2 regions of the Lysinibacillus sp. FSL R7-0073 genome follow, and region 2 is predicted to be linked to the other one. Evidence: a T-box and tRNA genes for the amino acid it is inferred to sense, from the RefSeq annotation. Region 2 holds a T-box; the other holds one or more tRNA genes.
The links. The T-box of region 2 lies ahead of leuS (leucine--tRNA ligase). A T-box ahead of a tRNA ligase gene usually reads a tRNA of that ligase, here a tRNA-Leu.

Region 1 (5,165 bases), 610 kb from region 2:
GAGAGAACGAACTTTCGACTACAGGGCTTTTACCTGCTCTGGCGGACCTTTCCAAGTCGCTTCATCTAACTCGCTCTTTTGTAACTCCGTATTGAGTGTCCTACAACCCCAAGAGGCAAGCCTCTTGGTTTGGGCTCTTCCCGTTTCGCTCGCCGCTACTCAGGGAATCGATTTTTCTTTCTCTTCCTCCAGGTACTTAGATGTTTCAGTTCCCTGGGTCTGCCTTCAAGACGCTATGTATTCACGTCAAGATACTACGCGATTAAACGTAGTGGGTTCCCCCATTCGGAAATCTCCGGATCAAAGCTCACTTACAGCTCCCCGAAGCATATCGGTGTTAGTGCCGTCCTTCTTCGGCTCCTAGTGCCAAGGCATTCGCCGTGCGCCCTTAATAACTTAACCTATCAGCTTTCAATACACATCACATTTCGTTGTCAGCTTCACTCGTTCATTCAGTCACGTACTGAAGTACGCTCCTTCATTTACTCGATTGCTTCCTAGAACTGCTCGTGTCTTGAAACCTTTTAATGTTATTAAGCCTATAAAAAAACTTAAAAAAATAAATGTGTTTGTTACTATTTCAATGTCGTTTTATCCAGTTTTCAAAGAACAAGTTTTGAAGTATTTCATTCAGAAAGAATGAACCTTCAAAACTGAACGCAAAACGTAATCTTACAAACCCTAGGTTTGTATTCCGAAAAAAATCCTTAGAAAGGAGGTGATCCAGCCGCACCTTCCGATACGGCTACCTTGTTACGACTTCACCCCAATCATCTATCCCACCTTCGGCGGCTGGCTCCAAAAGGTTACCTCACCGACTTCGGGTGTTACAAACTCTCGTGGTGTGACGGGCGGTGTGTACAAGGCCCGGGAACGTATTCACCGCGGCATGCTGATCCGCGATTACTAGCGATTCCGGCTTCATGTAGGCGAGTTGCAGCCTACAATCCGAACTGAGAACGACTTTATCGGATTAGCTCCCTCTCGCGAGTTGGCAACCGTTTGTATCGTCCATTGTAGCACGTGTGTAGCCCAGGTCATAAGGGGCATGATGATTTGACGTCATCCCCACCTTCCTCCGGTTTGTCACCGGCAGTCACCTTAGAGTGCCCAACTAAATGATGGCAACTAAGATCAAGGGTTGCGCTCGTTGCGGGACTTAACCCAACATCTCACGACACGAGCTGACGACAACCATGCACCACCTGTCACCGTTGCCCCCGAAGGGGAAACCATATCTCTACAGTGGTCAACGGGATGTCAAGACCTGGTAAGGTTCTTCGCGTTGCTTCGAATTAAACCACATGCTCCACCGCTTGTGCGGGCCCCCGTCAATTCCTTTGAGTTTCAGTCTTGCGACCGTACTCCCCAGGCGGAGTGCTTAATGCGTTAGCTGCAGCACTAAGGGGCGGAAACCCCCTAACACTTAGCACTCATCGTTTACGGCGTGGACTACCAGGGTATCTAATCCTGTTTGCTCCCCACGCTTTCGCGCCTCAGTGTCAGTTACAGACCAGATAGTCGCCTTCGCCACTGGTGTTCCTCCAAATCTCTACGCATTTCACCGCTACACTTGGAATTCCACTATCCTCTTCTGCACTCAAGTCTCCCAGTTTCCAATGACCCTCCACGGTTGAGCCGTGGGCTTTCACATCAGACTTAAGAAACCACCTGCGCGCGCTTTACGCCCAATAATTCCGGACAACGCTTGCCACCTACGTATTACCGCGGCTGCTGGCACGTAGTTAGCCGTGGCTTTCTAATAAGGTACCGTCAAGGTACAGCCAGTTACTACTGTACTTGTTCTTCCCTTACAACAGAGTTTTACGAACCGAAATCCTTCTTCACTCACGCGGCGTTGCTCCATCAGGCTTTCGCCCATTGTGGAAGATTCCCTACTGCTGCCTCCCGTAGGAGTCTGGGCCGTGTCTCAGTCCCAGTGTGGCCGATCACCCTCTCAGGTCGGCTACGCATCGTCGCCTTGGTGAGCCGTTACCTCACCAACTAGCTAATGCGCCGCGGGCCCATCCTATAGCGACAGCCGAAACCGTCTTTCAGTGTTTCACCATGAGGTGAAACAGATTATTCGGTATTAGCCCCGGTTTCCCGGAGTTATCCCAAACTATAAGGTAGGTTGCCCACGTGTTACTCACCCGTCCGCCGCTAACGTCAAAGGAGCAAGCTCCTTCTCTGTTCGCTCGACTTGCATGTATTAGGCACGCCGCCAGCGTTCGTCCTGAGCCAGGATCAAACTCTCCATAAAAGAAATTTGATTAGCTCAAATTGTTTTGCTGGCATCAATTTTGATGTCCAAAATTTTGTTTTGTTCACTAGCAAGCTAGCTACTAAAAACTTTATTGATTACGTTTTGCTTGTTCAGTTTTCAAGGTTCATAACGTTGTCGAATCAGACAACTATTAAATCTTATCAAACAACCAATAGGTTGTCAACACTTTTTTTGGAGCGGGTGATGAGAATCGAACTCACGACATCAGCTTGGAAGGCTGAGGTTTTACCATTAAACTACACCCGCATTATTTTAATGAAAATATGGCGCGCCCGGCAGGAGTCGAACCCACAACCTTCTGATCCGTAGTCAGACGCTCTATCCAATTGAGCTACGGGCGCATATAAATTAATTGACTTTGGTGCGGCCGAGAGGACTTGAACCTCCACGGGGTTGCCCCCACTAGGCCCTCAACCTAGCGCGTCTGCCGTTCCGCCACGACCGCATTCGATTAGTAACTTTCTTATTATACTATACGTCAATAGAAAGTCAACCTTTTTCTTAAAAGAGATGAGCCATGAAGGACTCGAACCTTCGACCCTCTGATTAAAAGTCAGATGCTCTACCAACTGAGCTAATGGCTCAAATTAAGAAATGAATGGCTGGGGTACTAGGATTCGAACCTAGGCATGACGGAATCAAAATCCGTTGCCTTACCGCTTGGCTATACCCCAATAAGTGGCGGTCCCGACCGGGATCGAACCGGCGATCTCCTGCGTGACAGGCAGGCATGTTAACCGCTACACCACGGGACCAATATTATTTGCAAAGTAAATTATGAAAATGACCCCTACGGGATTCGAACCCGTGTTACCGCCGTGAAAGGGCGGTGTCTTAACCACTTGACCAAGGGGCCATGGCTCCGAAGGCAGGACTCGAACCTGCGACAACCTGATTAACAGTCAGGTGCTACTACCAACTGAGCTACTTCGGAATAATGAGTGTTATATTGTCGTCGTTATCTTGTCGACTTTTACTATTATAGGGATAACTCAACAATACGTCAATCTTTTTTTAATATTTTTTTACTCTAATAATTTAAGCCTGCCCAAACACTTGCTACAACAGTACTTTTCAACATTCATTTTAATTTTTCTTATATATAATTGCTGGCAATTAATACATGTATATGTGTAGCGTCGTTGTTTTTTAATAGATGATCTAGAAGTATGTAACGCTGAACAGAAACGAGGTGCCTTTACTTTTTTTAATAGTTCCCTGAATTCTTTATCCCGATGCTGATATCCCTTACCTTCAATATGTAAATGGTAATGACACAGTTCATGAAGTACAATGCCTTGAATTTCTTTAATACCATATAACTCAAAGGCTTTTGGATTGATCTCAATATTGTGCGTTTGTAAAAGATATCGACCGCCCGTTGAACGTAATCTTCCATTAAAGTAAGCCTGGTGTATAAATGGCTTTTGAAACTTTTCCAAAGAAATTCGACATACAAGCTGTTGTAGTTCCTCATTGTCCAACTTAATCACCTCCAACAACAAGAATACCACACTGTGTAGTATGCACAGCGTGGTAAAAATTTATTACTCAATCTATTAATTGATTTTTAGGAGGGAGCATTGTTAAAGAAATCCGCCCTTTACTAACATCAATCTGTTCTACCCAAACTGTTACAATATCTCCTAACGCCACAACTTCTAATGGATGTTTAATACGTTTATTTTGAAGTTTTGAAATGTGCACAAGTCCATCTTGCTTCACACCAATATCAACAAAAGCTCCAAAGTCTACTACATTTCGCACAGTTCCCTGTAGCTCCATACCAACTTTTAAATCTTCCATTTTCAATACATCTGTTTTCAGCGATGGCTGTGGGAACGCATCACGTGGATCACGGCTTGGCTTCATCAAAGTATCTACAATATCTTGAATTGTTACAACACCAATCTCTAGTATTCCACTTAATTGTTGAATATCCAAAGCAGCAATAGCTTCTTCTGCTTTCTTCGTTCCAAGTTCTTTTTTATCGATCTTTGCCTCTGCTAAAATCCGTTCTGCAAGATGATAGCTTTCAGGGTGGATACCAGTAGCATCAAATGGATTTTTCGCCTCAGAGATACGTAAGAAACCAATGGCTTGTTCATAAGTTTTCGCACCTAATCTTGGAATTTTCTTTAATTGCACACGGGTAGTGAATTGACCATTTTCTTCTCGAACCTTCACGATATTCTCTGCAACTGTTTTAGACAAACCAGAAACGTATTGTAAAAGTGATGAAGAGGCCGTGTTTACATCAACTCCCACTTGGTTAACAGCTGTTTCTACTATAAATGTTAATGATTCATTTAATTTTTTTTGAGATACATCATGCTGATACTGCCCCACTCCAACTGCTTTTGGTTCAATCTTCACTAGCTCTGATAAAGGATCTTGTAAACGTCGGGCAATTGACACGGCACTTCGTTGCTCAACCTGTAAATCAGGGAATTCAGTCCGAGCAATATCCGATGCTGAGTACACAGATGCTCCCGCTTCATTAACAATAACGTAGGCTATGTCAGTAGTTAGCTCGTTTAATACATCTACAATGAATTGTTCTGTTTCACGGGAGGCTGTCCCATTACCAATAGCAATTATACTTATTGGGTATTTTGCTAAGATTGCTTTTACAACAGCTTTCGATTTTGCCACATCTGGTTTAGGTGGATGTGGATAAATAGCGGTAACCTCTAGCATTTTCCCAGTTTCATCAACAACTGCTAATTTACAACCTGTACGATAAGCTGGGTCAACACCCAAGACATATTTGCCTTTCATAGGCGGCTGTAATAGTAGATTACGTAAGTTTGCAGAGAAAATATGAATAGCCTGAGTTTCTGCTTTTTCAGTAAGCTCATTACGTATTTCTCTTTCT
Region 2 (5,165 bases):
GACGATTTTTGCACGCACTTTACCAGCAACTTGCACCGCTACTTCCACTTCATCATCCACAAGTTTTGACTCATCGTATGTTGGCCATTGCTCATAAGAAAGTGTTCCTTCATGACCTAATAGCTTCCAAAGCTCTTCTGCGATATGTGGAGCCATTGGTGCCAACATTTTAACAAAGCCTTCCGCATAAGCTGTTGGAATTACTTCAGCTTTATAGCAATCGTTGATAAATACCATCATTTGTGAAATAGCCGTATTAAAGCGGATGCCTTCATAATCCTCTGTCACTTTTTTAACTGTTTGGTGGTATGATTTTTCTAATGTTTCATCATTAGACACTTGAATTTTCTCCGAAATAGTTCCATTCTCTTCATTGACAAGTAGACGCCAAATACGGTCTAAGAAGCGACGTGCCCCATCTAAACCATTTGTAGACCAAGCTACAGAAGCTTCAAGTGGCCCCATGAACATTTCATATAGACGTAATGTATCTGCACCATGTGACTCAATGATTTCGTCTGGGTTAACAACATTGCCCTTAGATTTAGACATTTTTTCATTACCTTCACCAAGAATCATACCTTGGTTAAATAATTTCTGGAATGGCTCTTTCGTATGAACAACGCCTAAATCATATAACACTTTATGCCAGAAACGTGCGTATAGTAAATGCAATACAGCATGCTCCGCTCCGCCAATATAAATATCAACTGGTAACCAGCGTTTTAGTAATTCTGGGTCTGCAATTGCTTCTGTATTGGTAGGATCGATATAGCGTAAGAAGTACCAGCTAGATCCTGCCCATTGTGGCATTGTATTTGTTTCACGGCGTCCTTTTTTACCTGTCTCTGGATCGACAACATTCACCCATTCTGCAATGTTAGCTAATGGTGATTCACCCGTGCCTGAAGGACGGATATTATCTGTTTTCGGTAGCATTAACGGTAATTCCGATTCTGGAACTGCTGTTATCGTACCATCTTCCCAATGGATCATTGGAATAGGTTCTCCCCAGTAACGCTGACGAGAGAATAACCAGTCGCGCAGACGATAAGATATCTTCTTCTCTCCAACGCCTTTTTGCTCTAACCATTCAATAGCTTTAGCAATACCATCTACTTTATTTAAGCCATTTAGGAAATCAGAGTTAATATGTTGCCCATCACCTGTAAACGCTTCTTTACTAATGTCCCCACCTTCAAGTACAGGAACAATGTCTAAGTTGAATGCTGAAGCAAATTCATAGTCACGTTCATCATGGGCAGGAACCGCCATAATAGCACCTGTTCCATAAGACACTAATACATAGTCTGCAATCCAAATTGGAACTTTTTTACCGTTAATCGGATTTACTGCATAGGCACCTGTAAATACGCCTGTTTTTTCTTTTGCTAAATCTGTACGCTCCAAATCAGACTTCATTTTAACTTTTTCTAAATAAGTTTCTACCGCTTGACGCTGGTCAGCTGTCGTTATTTGTTCCACTAATTTATGCTCAGGTGCAAGCACACAATATGTAGCGCCAAATAATGTATCAGGGCGAGTTGTGAACACGGTAAAGTTCTGATCAGTCCCATCAATACCAAATGTTACTTCTGCACCTTCTGAACGTCCAATCCAGTTGCGTTGCATATCTTTAATAGATTCTGGCCAATCAACTTCCTCTAAGTCGTCAATTAAACGATCTGCATATGCAGTAATTTTAAGCATCCATTGCTTCATTGGTCGACGTTCTACTGGGTGCCCACCACGCTCTGATTTGCCATCAATTACTTCTTCATTCGCCAATACCGTACCAAGCGCTGGACACCAGTTAACAGCTACTTCATCCACATAAGCTAAACCTTTGTTATAAAGCTGGATAAAAATCCATTGTGTCCATTTATAATACTCTGGATCAGTCGTGTTAATTTCACGATCCCAATCATAGCTGAAACCTAGCTCTTGGATTTGACGTTTAAATGTCGCAATATTTTTTGCTGTAAATTCTGCCGGATCATTCCCCGTATCAAGTGCATATTGCTCCGCTGGTAAACCAAACGCATCCCAGCCCATTGGATGTAATACATTATAGCCTTGCATACGTTTAAAGCGTGATAGAATATCTGTCGCCGTATATCCTTCTGGATGTCCTACGTGCAGTCCAGCGCCAGATGGATATGGGAACATATCTAATGCAAAGAATTTAGGCTTTTCTGTTTCATTTTCAGTTTTGAATGTTTTGTTATCAGCCCAATATTGCTGCCACTTTTTTTCAATTTGTTGATGATTAAAACTCATTTTTTTTCCTCCTTCAATGAATCTTGCTGCTCTTCATTAGAATTGACAAAATATTTAAAAAATAAAAAAACTCGCCCCTTCCTTATAGAAGGGACGAGAGAATTTGCACTCCCGCGGTACCACCCAAATTAGTGATTACACTCGGCTCAAGCTTCCTTAACGCGGAAGAAACGACACGCGCTATTTTACGCGAGCAGACTCAGTAGGCGAGTTCGATTTGCTTTCCTACTAGCTCTCACCAGCCGCTAGCTCTCTAAAAAGAACCACAAATCTACTATTCCTCATCACAGTCTTTACATGATATTGCATTTATTCTAATGGAAAGTATTGAAAAGCACAAGCCTTTGTTTACAGGTTACCCATTACTGAACAATTAATTCCTTTTTTTCCTCAGATTTAGAGAATTCTTTGCATTCATGAAAAGCAAAATGCTGACATCCGATACATCTATTTCTGTCCAAATAGTTGAAGGCTCTTGTAATCGCTTCTCCTGTATGCTGATAAAAATGATGGGCTCCTATTTTATCGTAAAGGCCATTTTGCTGGAGGGCTATCTTTAAGTCATCCTGCACCCCTGTTACCAAAATGTTACCACCCTGTGCTGTAAAATTGTCAATGATATTGCTAAAATATGCTTCACCCGTAGAGTCCATAAAGGGCACTTTCCCCATGCGTAATATCAAAACTTTAGATTGCTGTTGTAAAGTGATTGCTATCGTTTGTTCAAATCTTTGTGCTGCACCAAAGAACAGTGGACCTTCGATGGTGTACATGCTTATTTGTGGACAATCATGCTGTTGGTGAACGACATGAGGCTGTACCTTCTCGCTTTTATTCGAATGGTCTGGTAGTACCTTTGTCACAACAAGCTTTTCACTCATTCGTTTGGCAAACAATAGCACGGCTAACACAAGCCCTACTTCTACAGCTAATGTAAGGCTAGTAAATACGGTTAATAAAAAGGTAATTAATAAAACGAGCGAATCACCAGATTTCAATTTTAAAATATGAGCAAAATGCTTACGTTCACTCATATTCCAGGCAACAACCATTAATACGGGTGCCATACTTGCTAAAGGTATATGGGAAGCATATGGTGCTAATAACAATAATGTGATTAACACAAACACACCATGGATGATACCTGACATTGGGGATACTGCCCCTGTTTTAATATTAGTTGCTGTACGAGCAATCGCTCCTGTCGCAGGTATTCCTCCAAACATCGGCGTTACGATATTAGCAATTCCTTGACCGATTAGCTCTCGATTACTATTATGCTTGCTATTCGTCATCCCGTCTGACACGACTGCAGATAACAATGACTCGATACCTCCAAGCATGGCGATGACAAACGCAGGTCCAATGAGCTGCTGTAGGCGCTCGAATGTAATAGTAGGTATAGCGAAATTGGGTAATGTATTAGGTATTTGACCATAGGCTGTGGCAATCGTAGCCACTTGTCCTGAAAAAAAGAAAGTCGCCACAAGAGTGGAGACAACTATCCCCACTAATGCCCCGGGAACCTTTGGAAAAAATTTAGGTGTCATCATTATTGTTATGAAACAAATGACTGCCGTTAAAATACTGAAAATATTAGTAGTATCAATTTGCTTTCCTATCTCTTGAATATTCGCTATAAAATACTCATGTCTTGTCATATTGGTTAGACCTAAAAAATTGGCAATTTGACCTGTAAAAATAATTACTGCTATACCTGCTGTAAAACCGATTGTTACAGGACGGGGAATAAATTTTATTAAAGTCCCCAGCTTAAAAATGCCCATTAAGCAAAGCAATACCCCAGCCATTAAACCTGCCAGTAATAAATCCTCATAGCCATACGTTAGGACAATTCCTAAAAGAATCGGCACAAAAGCCCCTGTAGGTCCTCCAATTTGATATTTTGATCCACCAAAAATGGAAATCAAAACACCTGCAATACAAGCCGTATAAATACCATATTCAGGCTTTACACCTGATGCAATAGCAAAGGACATAGCAAGTGGAATAGCAACGATTCCAACAATGATTCCGGACAATAAATCCTTTTTAGCATGATGGACTGAATACCCTTCAAAACGTCCTGTAAACAGTGACTTCATCGATAAATCTTCCCTTCCCAATAATAAGTAAAGCATAACTTTTCCACATTATGGAGGTTACTTATTTTCTTCGTCACTATCATTACTTGTCATTTCCTCTAATCTTGAAATGGTATGAACTAAATGGTTATTAAAAATATCCTTGGCCACGCCAAGTAATTCACCAATCATTGGATCGCTTAAAGAATAGTAAACTTTCTTGCCTTCTTTCACTCCATAAACGATATTTTTAGCGCGTAATACACTTAGCTGCTGAGAAACAGCAGAGCCCTCTTTCTCTAAGCAATCTTGAATCTCATTGACACTCTTCTGACCTTCTACAAGAAGTTCCAGTATTCTTATACGTAATGGATGTGCTAACGCTTTAAAAAAATCAGCCTTAAACTGCTGTAATCCTTCTTCCATAAAATAAATCCCTCCATACAACTACATATTCAAATATTTGAATATGTATGATTGTAAGCCTATATCGTTAATTTTTCAATATCCACTATGAAAAAAAGAGCAAACCAAGTGTGTAACACTCGTTTTGCTCTTTGCATTTATTCACTATTAATCTACTACTATGTTGTTCTTCTTGAGAGGATAATCATAAATAAGACATGGTATAATCGCGAACAGCACAATTACTACTAAAGTTAAAACGAGAGGAATCATGCCAAATTGATCCACCATAATACCGCCAAATAAAGGACCAATCATACGTCCACCAGTCGCAGCACTGTTAATAATACCCTGATAGAAGCCTTGTCGACCTTTTGGCGCAAGTTGATTTGCAAT

Region 1: it has a tRNA-Leu gene. The T-box ahead of leuS (leucine--tRNA ligase) is inferred to sense a tRNA for this amino acid. The anticodon was not compared.

What each region holds. Positions count from the first base shown of each region.
Region 1 covers NZ_JBBPAS010000001.1:4,282,327-4,287,491, forward strand. The annotation lists rRNA gene MKY88_RS21470 (23S ribosomal RNA) at 1-402, opposite strand, end outside; rRNA gene MKY88_RS21475 (16S ribosomal RNA) at 712-2,263, opposite strand; tRNA gene MKY88_RS21480 (tRNA-Gly) at 2,460-2,533, opposite strand; tRNA gene MKY88_RS21485 (tRNA-Arg) at 2,552-2,628, opposite strand; tRNA gene MKY88_RS21490 (tRNA-Leu) at 2,647-2,732, opposite strand; tRNA gene MKY88_RS21495 (tRNA-Lys) at 2,799-2,871, opposite strand; tRNA gene MKY88_RS21500 (tRNA-Gln) at 2,887-2,961, opposite strand; tRNA gene MKY88_RS21505 (tRNA-Asp) at 2,967-3,042, opposite strand; tRNA gene MKY88_RS21510 (tRNA-Glu) at 3,072-3,143, opposite strand; tRNA gene MKY88_RS21515 (tRNA-Asn) at 3,145-3,221, opposite strand; gene MKY88_RS21520 (SprT family protein) at 3,313-3,771, opposite strand; gene MKY88_RS21525 (Tex family protein) at 3,839-5,165, opposite strand, start outside.
Region 2 covers NZ_JBBPAS010000001.1:3,674,740-3,679,904, forward strand. The annotation lists gene leuS (leucine--tRNA ligase) at 1-2,280, opposite strand, end outside; T-box leader at 2,367-2,577, opposite strand; gene MKY88_RS18365 (SulP family inorganic anion transporter) at 2,643-4,385, opposite strand; gene MKY88_RS18370 (ArsR/SmtB family transcription factor) at 4,443-4,790, opposite strand; gene MKY88_RS18375 (MDR family MFS transporter) at 4,938-5,165, opposite strand, start outside.